2 regions of the Nocardia sp. CA-145437 genome follow, and region 1 is predicted to be linked to the other one. Evidence: riboswitches for the same ligand, from Rfam matches in the RefSeq annotation. Region 1 holds a riboswitch; the other holds the start of a gene.
The links. Region 1 has a riboswitch for magnesium ahead of ACQPYY_RS16875 (MgtC/SapB family protein). Riboswitches for the same ligand answer to the same signal wherever they lie in the genome.
Positions count from the first base shown of each region.

Region 1 (4,634 bases):
GAGTTACTGGCATACCGGCTTGCGGTCATCCTGCGCGATCCTTCTGCACCTCGAACAGTCCACCGGCACAGGTTGATTCGCAATGCCTACCCGAACTGAATCCAAACTGGGTCGATCATCGCAGCGTCACGGCATTCGCGCCGTCCTTGTGGCGGAATCGGCGCTTATGAGACGGCGTCGCCGGGCCGGGATCGGGGTTCGGCCCGGCGACGCCGGGGTTCGCGGCGCCCGCTGCGCGGCGGGGACGCGGGAGGCGAGTCTCGGGGAAGAGGACTCGCGTGGTGTCCGATCACCGGTGGGTGTCTGCGCTTCGTCACCCCGGCGATTCGGACAATCGGAACGTTAGCGATGTAGTAGCTGAATTGCGCTGTGAGCGCAGGAATTAGGGGATTGTTAGGGGAACCCCCACCTTTCGACCTCGGACCTGGGCAGCCGACTGATTGCCGGAGATCGCGAATTGCGTTGGCGGGGTGACCGGTTCGCACCGAGTAGTCCGATACGCGCCTATCGCGGGTGCTGAACACCGACACTTGCCTCTATGCGCCAATGGCGTCGCAGGGTTCTCATTCATCCCGTTCATCTGGGGAGATGATCGACAATGATCCGCTCACGCACCTCGGCCGTGTCCGTGTTCGCCACCTGTCTCGCCGCGGCCGCGGCGCTCGTGCTCGCCGCGCCCGACGCGTCGGCCTACGTCAGCAGCGTGACCATCGCGACCGGCACCAGCATCGGCGGCGGCTACGGCACCAACTGCGCCTACACGGTCACCGTCAACGGCAGCCCCAACGAGTACGTGTGGCTCTACGACAGCGCCTCGGCGACGTTCAGTCCGCAGCAGTTCAGCCTGGGCAGCGGCGGCACCGCCACCTCGAGCTGGACGCCGACCTCCACGGGCACCCATTACGTGCAGGCCTGGACCTACAACGGCTCGCAGTGGGCGACGGTCACCGTCGGCACCGGCATCAACCTCGGCAGCGCGTGCGTGGTCACCAAGTGAGCCGGTCCGGGGCCGGGTGTGCGCTCACACCCGGGCCCGGGCATTACTCTTGACCCGGTGCAGACCGAGCAGCCTCCCGCCGAGGAGCCCCGCATCTGGGGCGGAACCACCCTCACCGAACGCCGTGAGGCGCGCCGCACCGCGCTGCTCGAGGCCGCACTGGACCTGATCGGCGAATCCGGGGCGGGCGCGGTCACCATGCGCGCGGTGTGCCGGCGCGCCACGCTGACCGACCGCTATTTCTACGAATCCTTCGCCAGCCGCGACGAACTGCTCGACGTGCTCTACCGCCAGATCGCCGACGAGTTCCTGGATCCGATGACGGCGTTCGCGGTCGCCGATGATCCCGATCGGGATCGCGCGCTGTCGGAAGCGCTGGTGGACAAGGTGCTGCAGGATCCGCGCAAGTCGCGACTGTTCCTGGTGGAGCCGTATTCGTCGACGGGGCTGGGCCAGACCACGATCGCGGTCATGCCCGCCTTCACCCGCCTGATCCAGGATCACCTGTTCGCCCACATCGATGATCCGGTGCGGCGGCGGCTGGCCGCGGTCACCATGGCCAGCGGCAATGCGGGCATGTTCTCGGCGTGGCTCAACGGCACGCTGCGCGCCACGCGCGATCAGATCGTGGACCATCTGGTGGCGACCATCGACGCCTATCGCGGCATGTATCCCTGACCCTCCCACCAGATCGGTTGCGGCGTGGATGCGGGCGACCGCGGTCACATCGGGTTGCGAGGCGCGGCGCCGGGGTGTTTACTCGCTGACGCAAGGTGCCGTCGTTAGCTGAGGCTCCTTCACGGATACAGGCCGGCGATCCCGAACGTCGAGAGACGCCCCGGATCAGGACAGGCTTCCCCGAGCTAAGGGGATGCCCCGACCGGCTCCCGCCCTGGTGGCGGGTTACGCCGTGGAGTGCTGAAGGTCTTACGAGGGGTGGTACCCGTGCCGGCGATTCCCCGCCGGTCCCACTCCCCCGGCATGGACGCGACCCGATGGTCGCGTTGCGCGCGTGTGCCGAGGAGGTGGTGGTCGTGCCCGATGGACCGGACCGAGTTCCGTTAGCCAATCGTTCACCAGGCGACACTCCGCTTATCCTCAGGCCGCTGCCGCGCACCCGGTAGCGTCCACTTCCGAGTGCGCCGTCATCCGCTGGGAGATCGAGATGACCACCTGGGAAATGCTGCTCCGCCTGGCCACCGGCGTCGGGTTGGGCGCGATCATCGGGTTCGAGCGCCAGTTCCGGGCCCGCATGGCCGGGCTGCGCACCAACGCACTGGTCGCCGCCGGTGCGACCCTGTTCGTGCTGCTGTCCGCGCACGGCTTCAACGGCGCCACCGCCGACCCGACCCGCGTTGCGGCGCAGATCGTTTCGGGTATCGGCTTCCTGGGCGCGGGCGTGATCCTGCGCGACGGGTTCAATATCCGCGGCCTCAATACCGCTGCCACGCTGTGGTGTTCGGCCGCGGTCGGCGCGCTGGCGGGTGCGGGCATGTACTCGACGGCCGCGGCGGGCACGGTCGCGGTGGTGGTGGTCAATACCGCGCTGCGCACGGTCGCCCGATCGGTGGACCGTCCGCTCGCCGACGGCACCGACGCCCAGGACGCGTTGTACGCCTTCCACGCCGACACCGACGACGCGCACGAGGCGCAGGTGCGGGCGTTGCTGGTGCAGTCGTTGACGCGCACCGACTTGCGGCTGGTGTCCATCTCGAGTCACGACACGTCCCCGGGGCGGGTGCAGGTGCGGGCCGAGCTCACCGGCGATCGTCGCGACGATCGCCAGATGGAGTCCGCGGTGAGCCGTCTGAGCCTGGAGCCGGCGGTGACCAGCGTCGGCTGGCGCACGGTGCCACGGCCGGTGGAAACCGAGCAGTGAGCCGCTTCAGACCATGGCCGAGGGAATGACGGTGGTGAGCCCGCCGTCGACGAGCAGGTCCTGGCCGGTGATGTAGGAGGCGTCCGCGGAGGCCAGGAACGCGACCGCGGCGGCCACATCGTCGGAGGTGCCGATGCGACCGAGCGCCACCCGCGAGGCCGCCTCGGCCTGGGTCTCGGGTGTGGTCTCGGCACGGAAGGCGGGGGTGTCGGTGTAGCCCGGGCTGATGGAATTCACCCGAATCCCCCGGGGCGCCAGCTCCGCCGCGAGGGTCCGCGCCAAGGAATCGACCGCGGCCTTGGTGGCGGTGTACAGGGCGGTACCGGGCGCACCCCGATAGGTGGCGAACGAGGCGTTGATGACGATCGCGCCACCCGCCGACACCAGCGGCAGGACCTGCTGGACGGTGAAGAACACCGACTTGAAGTTGAGGCCCACGATCCGATCGAACTCCTCGGCGGTGACAGCGGTGAACGGCTGGAACGCCCCGACCCCCGCATTCACGAACACCACGTCCAGCCGCCCGAACCGCTCGCCGACCGTTCGACCCAGCGCGGCAAGATCCTCGGCGTCGGTGACATCGCCGGGGATCGCGGTCGCGCGCTCCCCCAGCTCGGCGACGGCGGCGTCCAGCCGACCCTTGTCCCGCCCGGTGATGATCACCTCCGCGCCTTCGGCAATGAGGCGCTGCGCCGTGGCCAGCCCCATCCCGCTGCTGCCACCGGTAATGAGGGCGATCTTGTTCACGTAGCGGATCCCGTTGTGCGTCATGGCTTCAGCGTGCCGGGCCACGCCATGGGTAAACAGTGCGCACTCATCGTGGGTGTGACACCACCACCTTGCGCGGCCGCCACCGTTTCACGCGGGTGGCGCGAGGCGGAGGCGGTGGAGGCGGTCGAGGGCTTCGGCGGTGTCGGTGTCGGGGCGCGGGTTGTAGAGGACGACGTGTTGGTCGGGGCGGTCGGCGAGAGTCAATGTGGTGGTGTCGAAGTGGAGTTCGCCGACTTCTGGGTGATGGAGGGCGTTGACGGCTTGAGCCGGGGTGCCGACGTCGTGGCGGGACCACAGGTCGGCGAATTCGGGGCTGCGCCGGGCGAGGTCGGTGATGACGGCGTCGAAGCCGGGGTCGTCGGGGCAGGGGGCCGAGTCGGCGCGGTAGGCGGCGACGACGGCGGGGGCGGCGCGGGTCCAGTGGTGGGGCATGGCCATGTAGCGGGGGTTGGTGAAGTAGGTGATGAGGCAGTTGTGGCCGGGGGCTTCGTAACCGAAGACGGCGCGGGCAGCGTCGTTGTAGGCCAGCACGGTCCAGTAGCGGTTGCGGAGGACGGCGGGGCGGGGGCCCCAGGCGTCGAGGAGGTTCCGGGTCTCGGGGGTGATGCCGGCGGTGGCGGTGCCGGAGCGGCAGGGTGGGTTGAGGCCGGCGAGGACATACAGGTGGGCGCGTTCGGGGCCGTCGAGCAGCAGGGCGGCGGCGATGGCGTCGAGGACGTCGGTGGAGACGGTGATGTCGCGGCCCTGCTCGAGCCAGGTGTACCAGGAGACGCCGACTCCGGCGAGGACGGCGACTTCTTCGCGGCGCAGGCCGGGGGTGCGGCGGCGGCCGGCGGTGGGAAGTCCGACCTGGTCGGGGGTGATGCGGGCGCGTCTGTCGCGCAGGAACTCTCGCAGTTGGTCGCGGCGCGCACCCGGGGTGGTCATATCTCACGCTAACAATCACGGGGGCCCCTTTCGTTCCGGCGGCGGTTAGCATGTGACCGG
Region 1 covers NZ_CP191204.1:3,623,883-3,628,516, reverse strand. Annotated here, with positions in the region: gene ACQPYY_RS16890 (hypothetical protein) at 1-29, opposite strand, end outside; gene ACQPYY_RS16885 (hypothetical protein) at 599-997, shown strand; gene ACQPYY_RS16880 (TetR/AcrR family transcriptional regulator) at 1,055-1,675, shown strand; M-box (ykoK) riboswitch at 1,769-1,942, shown strand; gene ACQPYY_RS16875 (MgtC/SapB family protein) at 2,163-2,876, shown strand; gene ACQPYY_RS16870 (SDR family NAD(P)-dependent oxidoreductase) at 2,883-3,647, opposite strand; gene ACQPYY_RS16865 (helix-turn-helix transcriptional regulator) at 3,735-4,574, opposite strand.

Region 2 (4,634 bases), 2.0 Mb from region 1:
CGACCGGATCGCCCGGACGGCGGGCGTGCCCGCCTGGCGCGACGGCGGTGAGGGCACCCGGGTGTCGTCCCGGTATTGCCTGCGGGTGTGGGAGCTGATCGAGCGCGAGACCGGGGATCCCGATATCGCGCTGCGCGTGTCCGACGAGAGCACCACCGGTGAGTTCGGGCTGCTCGAATATCTGTTCCTGTCCGCGGCCACGCTCGGCGACGCGCTCGAGGCGTGCGTGCGCCATACCGGCAGTCTCACCACGAGTCACGGCTTCCGCGTCGCGCGCCGCGACGAGCAGGAGGTCTGCTACGAGGTGCGGTCGGCGGTGGACGACTGCCGGGGCCGGGAACTGTTGATACAGGCGGCTTTCGCGCTGCTCGTGGGGCGGGCGCGGGCCGCCACCCGCTGCCCCGTGGTGCCGGCGCGGGTGAGTTTCCGGCAGGCCGCGCCCGCCGATCTCGCCACCGTCACCGAGCTGTTCGGCACCCGCGCAATCGATTTCGACGCCCCGGCGGACGCGCTGACGCTGCGGGCCGCAGATCTGGCGCTGCCGATGAAGTCGGCCGATCCGGAGCTGACGGCGGTGCTGCTGACCTACGCGGCCACCCTGCCCGCCACCCCGGAGGTCGGGGTGACCTGGCTCGAGCAGCTCGGCGACGCCATCGATCTGGCTCTCGCCGATGGCGCGGCGACGCTGGAAGTGGTTGCGCGGCGGCTGCTGACGTCACCGAGATCACTCCAGCGCCGGCTGTCCGAGGCCGGAACCACTTGGCGGCGTGAGGTGGATCACGCACGCCGCCGCAGATTGCAACGCGCCGAACACCTTCCACGCGCCCAGCAGGCGGAATTCCTGGGTTACGCGGATCCGGCGAGCCTGCGCCGGGCGGTGCAGCGGTGGCGGGACCGGGCTGATCCGGAACCCGAAGACCCCCGCTGAGGAGCCGAAATCGCACCTACCGTACGGTATTCCGGCAACCTCACAGCAAGGTTGGCGTGTCCCGGACCGGTTTGGCGCTTTCGGAACTCCCGCGCGGGGCGGACGGAAATCAGACTGGACGGAAACGCCAGGACACTGTCACGCGTTCCCCCGGACCGGTACTCGATTGGAGCTTCCTCGTGCCCCACACCGCAGAAACCGCCACCGCCTACGTCGTCACCGCCGTGGAGGCCAAGGGCACCGCCACCCGGCACGACTTCGATATCAAGTCTATCGTGAGCACCACTCACAACCTCACCGAGAGCTGGGATTTCCACACCGTGGACCCGAACATGTTCTGGAACATCGTCGCCACGTTCCTCGAGCACTGAGATCGGTTCCCGCGCGCGTCAGATGCCGTCGACCGAGAGCGTCGCGTTCATCAGATTCATGGCCGCTGCGCACGGATCGAGCTGCGCGGTGTGATCGCGGTTCCGCACCCACCAGGTGACGGTGCCGGTATCGGCCACCGTCACCGCGCAACCACCCGGATCCGCCGGATCCCGCCAGTACATGCCGCCGAAGTTCCGCACCACGAGCCGCTCCACGCGGTATCCGAAGCGGTCGGCGATCCGCACCTCCCGCGCGAGCGTGTCGTCCCGCAGCCAGGCATAGGTGATGTCGACCACGCCGCCACCGTGATTCGTGGCGGTCCAGTCGCACACCGTGGGCTCGCTCTGCCGCCGCATACCGGTGACGCCGATGGCGGCGGCCAGCTTCTGATCCTCCAGGGGGCCACAGCCCGCCAGCAGGTTCGGATCGGCCGCGGGACGGGAGTCGGCCTGCCGGTCGGCGTGCGAACACCCGGACAGGGCGGCGATCACCAAGGCCGCCACCGTGATTCGCACTCCGCGGCGCGCCATCAACTCTGCCCCGCCTGTGTCAGGGTGGCCGCGGCCAGCTGCTCCACGCCCTGGCAGGCGCGCTCGCTCGACCGTTCGGACCAGTCGATGAAGTCGGTGTCGCCGAATGCCACCGCGACCTCACAGGATTGCGCGCCCCGCCATTCGATGCCCGGCTGTCCGGCGATCCGGACGGTGGCGGGACTGCCGGTGGTGACCTGGTCGCGGCGGTCCTGCAGCGAGCTGCCCCGGAACCAGTGGAAGGTGACGGCGTAGTCGCCGCCCGCGGCGGGCTGCCAGGCGCAGCCGATCGGATTGGCCGAAACCCGTTGCGCACCGGTCGATCCCGTGGCCTCGACCACCTCGGCGTCGGATGCGCCGCCACACAGGCCGATGGTGTCGGGAGACGGCGCGGCCGCCTTCGGCGCGGCGCTCGCGGTCGCCGCGGCCCGCTGATCCGAGGAGTACCTGCACCCCGCGACCGCCAGCCCGATCAAGGCGATCCCCACCGCCACGCGCGTCGCTCTCGTCACGCGGACCAGACTAGGCGAATCGGACCGGTCGTGCGCGTACACACTTTGACAACTCATCGGGGCTTTACTACCGTCGATAACGCACCTCGATAGGCGAGGCTCCTGCACGAACACAGGCCACTGATCTGACGACGTCGAGAGACGCCCAAGGTTAGGACAGATTTCCCCGGATTAAGGGGTAATCCAAAGTGGCTTTCCGATTCGGAACACGTCGTGCAGTGCCGAAGCTCTGACGAGAGGGGTGTGCGTCCTCCCCGGATTCCCCGGGTCGACCTCCCCCGTGTGCGCTGATGAGTCCGCGTATGAGCTGTGTGAGGAGGTGCCGGTCGGATGACAACCGATGACGACCCCGGACCTCCTGTCGCGCACTCGTAATTTCCCGGTATTCGGCGCCGCCCCCATCACCCTTTCGCGTGATTCGGTGTGCGCCTATTTCCGCGCGCCCTTTGTCGATTAGATGCGGATTCATCCAATGACGCTCCAGATCACCATTCCCAACCGTCCCGAAACACGGCAGCCGACGCCGCGTCCGCGAAACCGGCTGCGCGCCGTCGACTTTCTGGTGCTCGGCGCGGCCGTGTTCCTGATCGCCGTGGCGCTGCGGCTGTTCCGCGACATGTCGGTGCCGTGGACGCCGGGCTCCGGACCGGAATCGGTGTCGACCGATCCCCGGGAACTGCCGTACTACGCGGCGCGCACCACGCTGCGGATGTTCCTGGGGCTGGCGGCCTCGATCCTGTTCACGCTGGTCGTCGGCCAGTGGGCGGCGCATTCGCGGCGGGCCGAGAAGGTGCTGGTCCCGATGGTGGACGTGCTGCAATCGGTGCCGGTGCTGGCGCTGGTCTCCATCACGGTGTCCGCATTCGTGGCGCTGTTCCGCGGCTCCTTCCTGGGCGCGGAGGCGGTGTGCGTGTTCGCCATCTTCACCGCGATGGCCTGGAACATGACCTTCGCCTACTACCAGGCGGTGCGCACCCTCCCGCGGGAGCTCGACGACGCCGCCCGCATGCTGCGGCTCACCCGCTGGCAGCGGTTGTGGCAGCTGGAGGTGCCGGCCGCCATGGTGCCGTTGATCTGGAACGGGATGATGAGCTTCGGCGGCGCCTGGTTCATGCTCGCCGCGTCCGAGGTGATCACGGTGTCCGGGCGGGAAGAGGCGCTGCCGGGCATGGGCAGCTTCATCGCGGCGGCGACCTCGCAGGGGCAGGTCTCGCGACTGCTGCTGGGCGCGCTGGTCATGGTGGCCACCATCGTCGTCGTGAACGTGCTGTTCTGGCGGCCGCTCACCGCGTGGTCGGAGCGGTTCCGGGTGGAGCACACCGAAAGCGCCGAAGTCCCACGCAGTCTCGTGCTGGACCTGCTGCGGCGCAGCACGGTGCCGGGGCGGCTGGCGCGGGTGACACGACCGGTCGGTGAGGGGATCGATCGCGTCATGCGAGTGTTCGGGCGCAGCACCCGGTCCGCCTACGACGACCGTCCCGGCGGCCGGGCCGGGGACGTGGTCTTCTTCGGGCTGCTGCTGGCGGCGCTGGCCTGGGGCACCTGGACGCTGGCCGCCTACTTCGAAAGGACCGTCGGGCTGGCCGAATTCGGGCCCGCCACGCTCATGGGCCTGGCGAGTCTGAGCCGGGTGATCGTGCTGCTGGTGATGTCCACCGTGGTGTGGGTGCCGGTCGGGGTGTGGATCGGGTTGAACCCGCGGGTGTGCCGGTTCGCGCAGCCGGTGGTGCAGGTGCTGGCCAGTTTCCCGGCGCAGTTCCTGTTCATCTTCGTGATCGCGGCGCTCACCTGGACCGGCGTCTCGCTGAACATCGGCGGCATCGTGCTGATGGCTCTGGGCGCGCAGTGGTACGTGCTGTTCAACGTGATCGCCGCGGCCGGGCAGATCCCGACCGATCTGCGCGAGGCCATGGACGATCTCGGCGTGCACGGGTGGCTGCGGTGGAAGTCGTTGATCCTGCCCGCGATCGCCCCCGGCTATGTGGTCGGCGCGATCACCGCGTTCGGCGGGGCCTGGAACGCCACGCTGGTCGGCGAGGTGGTCGAGGCGGGCGGCACCCATCTGCAGGCATACGGGCTGGGCGCGTACATCACCAATGCCACCGCGGCGGACATGTTTCCGAAGGTGCTGCTGGGCACCGTGGTGATGAGCGTCGTCACCGTGACCATCAACCGGCTGGTGTGGCGTCGGCTGCAGCGCCGGGCCGAACAGCGTTTCTCGTTGAACTGAAACCGTTTTCGAAAGGAGGACAACCATGTCCACCCCCATCATCACCGTCGACCGCGTCAGCA
Region 2 covers NZ_CP191204.1:5,627,550-5,632,183, forward strand. Annotated here, with positions in the region: gene ACQPYY_RS26190 (AraC family transcriptional regulator ligand-binding domain-containing protein) at 1-928, shown strand, start outside; gene ACQPYY_RS26195 (hypothetical protein) at 1,108-1,299, shown strand; gene ACQPYY_RS26200 (DUF3558 family protein) at 1,318-1,815, opposite strand; gene ACQPYY_RS26205 (DUF3558 family protein) at 1,830-2,342, opposite strand; M-box (ykoK) riboswitch at 2,421-2,590, shown strand; gene ACQPYY_RS26210 (ABC transporter permease) at 2,815-4,572, shown strand; gene ACQPYY_RS26215 (ABC transporter ATP-binding protein) at 4,598-4,634, shown strand, end outside.
Region 2: it holds a riboswitch for magnesium, as region 1 does, so the genes downstream of both, ACQPYY_RS26210 (ABC transporter permease) here and ACQPYY_RS16875 (MgtC/SapB family protein) in region 1, are expected to answer to the same signal.